One region of the Exiguobacterium acetylicum genome, then DNA from elsewhere that is predicted to be linked to it. Evidence: riboswitches for the same ligand, from Rfam matches in the RefSeq annotation. Region 1 holds a riboswitch; the other holds the start of a gene.

Region 1 (2,203 bases):
TCCATAATGGCATCTCCCGCAGCATCGACTCCCTTAGTTCGCCCATCCTCCCCAAGTAACGTCTTGATTTCAGAAGCATTTCCTTTAATGACCGTACACCCGAGATCAATAAGTTCTTTAGAAAAGGCAGTACGTAATGTCGTTGCTCCTGCTCCAACTGGATCAAGAACGATCGGGACATTCAAACGTCCCGCTTCACGGGCTGCAAGTCGTTGAGCTGCTTGCATGTCTGCATCGATCGTACCAATGTTTAAGACGAGGGCTTGCGCGAGTCTAACCATTTCTTCTACTTCGCGAATATCTTCCGCCATGACGGGTGATGCTCCAACAGCGAGTGTGACGTTCGCACAGTCATTGATCGTCACCGTGTTCGTCAGATGGTGAATGAGTGGTTTGTGTTCAAGAATGGTCGTAAACATGTGTATCCCTCCAAAGTGAATGAAAATGATGTGTCGGTCCAATACCTTTTCCGAGGGCAAATCCATGACGAATTGCCTCCGTGACATAGCTCTTTGCCTGTCTTACGCTATCTGTTAAATCTTCTCCAAGCGCCATCCGCGCCGCAATCGCCGCAGATAAGGTACAACCAGTTCCATGAGTATGTTGATTATCTAACCGTTCCGATGTGAAGCGGTGTTCCACTTCCCCATCAAACAACAAATCCGTCGCAGCTCCTGAGAGATGTCCACCTTTTAGTAATACTGCCCCTGTCTGTGTAGCCAATTGATGCATCGCCAATCGCATTTCCTCTAGATTGGTCACTGATCGTCCTGTTAAACGCTCCGCTTCCGGTAAATTCGGTGTGACGAGTGTCGCAAGTGGTAGAAGTTCTGAAATCAATGCTTGTTCAGCCTCCGTCCGCAATAGGGCATGACCACCTTTAGCGACCATGACGGGATCTAATATGATCGGAACTGTCTGTTTGCGGAGATGTGTAGCAATGACACGAATCGTCTGCGCATTCGAGACCATTCCGATTTTGATCGCATCGACACGAATGTCTGAAAAAATCGACGTTAACTGGGCATCTACGATTTCTGGGGATAACTCTTCCACCGCTTGAACACCCAACGTATTTTGCGCCGTGACGGCTGTCAGGACGCTCATTCCATAAACGCCTAAAGCTGAAAATGTTTTTAAATCTGCTTGAATCCCAGCTCCACCACCGGAGTCGGATCCTGCAATCGTCAGTACGTGTTTCATATTCTTTTCACCTTCCCATCGAGCAATGTAAGGGAGTCGTGACCGACAAAAAAAGCGTCGACCGCTGTAAAAAAGCAGTCGACGCTATACGAAAGCGTTATACACGCATTCCGGTATCCGTTCGGCTCAACTTTCCTACGCTGGTATTATCCAGTTCAGGTAATAGGGTCGAAAACAGATTGGTTTTCCTCTCAGCCGGATTCCTCCAGCTCCCCTAGTTGCTCAAGTATTCGTTTCGCCTTAACTGTAGCATAGAGAAGAAAAAAAAACGAGCCGAAGCCCGTTTTGATTACAGATATGCCAATGGATTGACTGCATTCAGAGGAGAAGAAGCACTGTATTGATAGCCTCCGACATGTAGTTCGAAATGCAAGTGTGGTCCTGTTGAATTCCCTGTACTACCAAGTGTTCCGACTTGCTGACCTTGAGAGACCGTTTGTCCTGCACGAACCGATAATGAACTCATATGTGCGTATACAGTCGTGTACACTTGTCCATCGAGGAAGTGAGAAATCATGACATGATTACCGTAAGGTCCACCACCTGATGCTGTAATGACCGTTCCAGCTGCTGCAGCGACGATTGGAGACCCGACCGAACCACTGAAATCAACACCGTTGTGGAACGTATAACCATTCGCGCCGCTTGCTGGTCCGAATCCTTGCGACACTCCACCAGACGACGGTCGAACGAATTTCCCTCCACTCGAAACAACGGGCGGGGCAACAGAATCAGTTGATTCTGAACTCTTACCTGCTTGTTTTGCTGCTTGAGCATTCGCTTTAGCGGCTTTTTCGGCTGCCGCTTTCTCCGCTGCTGCTTTTTCAGCCGCTGCTTTAGCGGCTGCCTTCGCTGCCGCAATTGCACGTTCTTGCGCTTCGAGAGTTGCTTGAAGTTCTTTTGCGTCTAATAGTTCTGTCGTAAACTTCGTCTTCCCTTTTCGTAATTTCTTCAGTGTAGCACTACGTTCTTTCATTTGAAGTTTTAACGCTTTCTTTTG
Region 2 (2,203 bases), 1.5 Mb from region 1:
GTCAAGGAAGCCGTCGAAGCCCAAGAAATCATGTCCTCTCGTTATGAGAACTATGGTATGTTTATAGACGAAATCAAGAATCGAGCCCGGAGGTATTAAAGATGATTAAAATTGCACCATCTATCTTATCAGCAGATTTTGCGAATCTCGAACGTGATGTCAAAGCAGTCGAAGCGGCAGGCGCGGACTATATCCATTTTGATGTCATGGATGGTCAGTTCGTACCGAACATCTCGTTTGGACTACCTGTGCTTAGCAGTTTACGTCAAAAGACGGATATGATTCTCGATGTCCATTTGATGATCGACCAGCCAGAACGTTTCGTTGAAGATTTCGTCAAGGCAGGGGCAGACATCGTGACGTTCCACGTCGAAGCGACGAATCATGTCCATCGTGTCTTACAACAAATCAAAGCAGCGGGCGCAAAGGCAGGAGTCGTCTTGAATCCGCACACGCCATTATCAACGATTGAACACGTCCTTGAGGATGTCGACATGGTCTTATTGATGACGGTCAATCCGGGCTTCGGTGGACAAGCCTTCATCGAGCGTGTCATGCCGAAACTCGCAGCACTCGCGCAAATGAAAGCAGATCGTGGTCTGACATTTGAAATCGAGATTGACGGTGGTGTCAATCCGGAAACGGCAAAACTTTGCATCGATAACGGTGCGAACGTTCTCGTCGCAGGATCAGCAATCTATAATGCACCAGATTATGCGGAAGCGATCACTAGCATTCGTCAAGGGGCTGCCGTATAATAAGAACGAGAAAACGAAATATGATGACCGCAAGGGGTGTCGCTTGAAAAGCGGCTGAGAGGAGTCTTTTAGACTTTAACCCTTCGAACCTGTTCCGTTCAAACGGACGTAGGGATGTGGCGCACGCAGGCAGTACGGCGTTCGTCGTACTGCCTTTTTGTGTCCTCTCGTACAATGAAGGAGGAAAAACAGCATGAAACGGTTACAAATGATGATGGAAATTGCCATCTTCGCCAGTCTCGGAGTCGTCTTTGATTTACTGATTCCATTCAAAATGCCACAAGGTGGTTCGATTAGCTTAGCGATGCTACCGATCTTCGTCATGGCATTTCGCCACGGTGTCGTCGGAGGGGTCGTCACGGGAGCGCTTGTCGGTACGATTCAATTGATGTTCGCTCCACAAGTCTTGACGATCGTTCAACCGATGCTTGACTATACGATTGCGTATGGTGTCGTCGGATTAAGTGGTCTGTTCGCGCGTCAAGTCAGACTAGCCGCGCGCAATGGACAAAAGAAAAGCTTGATGGCGTTCGTTCTCCTTGCGACGTTATTAGGCGCAGGACTCCGTTATATCTGTCATGTCATCAGTGGCATCGTCTTTTTTGCCAAGTATGCAAAAGGTCCAGTCGTGGAATACTCTTTCGTCTATAACGCAACGTATATGGTTCCCTCGTACATCTTATGTGGAATCGTAGCAGGAATTCTATTTACGACTGCGCCACGCTTACTCCGTTATTCGGCACGAGGCGTCTGAGATGCGGGCGATTCTCGTTTGTGCCGGTCCGCGAGAAGAAGTGCCGGATTTACGGATGTTTTGTCAGCCGGGTGATTTCATCGTCGGTGTCGATGGTGGTGTTCAGACGATTGAATCGTATGGGCTGACATGCGACCTGACGATCGGTGATTTTGATTCGCTTGGTTATGTACCAGAAGGGGCAATCGTTCATCCGGCTGAGAAAGATGAAACGGATCTCGAACTGGCACTTCGTACAGTCTCAGAGAAGAAACAGTTTGAGGATACCTTCATCATCGGGGCGACAGGTGGGCGGCTCGACATGACCGTCCAAAATGTATATCTATTGAAGCGATATCCAGAGGCACGACTCGTGACGAAACGAGAAGAGGTACGATACTTGGCTGAGGGAACGTATGCAGTCGAAGCAGGGAGCTATCATTATCTTTCGTTCATTCCACTCGTACCGTCGACTTTAAGCTTATCCGGAGTCAAATATCCACTTGATGCACATCCCGTACCCGTCGGAGGTTCCTTGACCGTCAGTAATGAATGGTGTGCGTCAGAAGCGAAGGTGGAGCTCCATCAAGGAGAACTATTGATGATGCGGACGCTTAAGGAATAGCACAATCATAGGAAAGAGGCCGTGGATGACTCCGCGGCCTCTTTTTGTCTGAAATTATTCTTCGAGTTGAGAAGGGGCGACACGGAT

What was found. Region 1 has a riboswitch for thiamine pyrophosphate ahead of thiD (bifunctional hydroxymethylpyrimidine kinase/phosphomethylpyrimidine kinase). Riboswitches for the same ligand answer to the same signal wherever they lie in the genome.
Region 2: it holds a riboswitch for thiamine pyrophosphate, as region 1 does, so the genes downstream of both, thiT (energy-coupled thiamine transporter ThiT) here and thiD (bifunctional hydroxymethylpyrimidine kinase/phosphomethylpyrimidine kinase) in region 1, are expected to answer to the same signal.

Annotation. Positions count from the first base shown of each region.
Region 1 is NZ_CP082333.1:584,439-586,641, reverse strand. It holds gene thiM (hydroxyethylthiazole kinase) at 1-419, opposite strand, end outside; gene thiD (bifunctional hydroxymethylpyrimidine kinase/phosphomethylpyrimidine kinase) at 400-1,203, opposite strand; TPP riboswitch at 1,319-1,429, opposite strand; gene K7G97_RS03035 (murein hydrolase activator EnvC family protein) at 1,493-2,203, opposite strand, start outside.
Region 2 is NZ_CP082333.1:2,058,251-2,060,453, reverse strand. It holds gene rsgA (ribosome small subunit-dependent GTPase A) at 1-99, shown strand, start outside; gene rpe (ribulose-phosphate 3-epimerase) at 102-758, shown strand; TPP riboswitch at 781-890, shown strand; gene thiT (energy-coupled thiamine transporter ThiT) at 952-1,512, shown strand; gene K7G97_RS10820 (thiamine diphosphokinase) at 1,514-2,116, shown strand; gene K7G97_RS10815 (amino acid permease) at 2,171-2,203, opposite strand, start outside.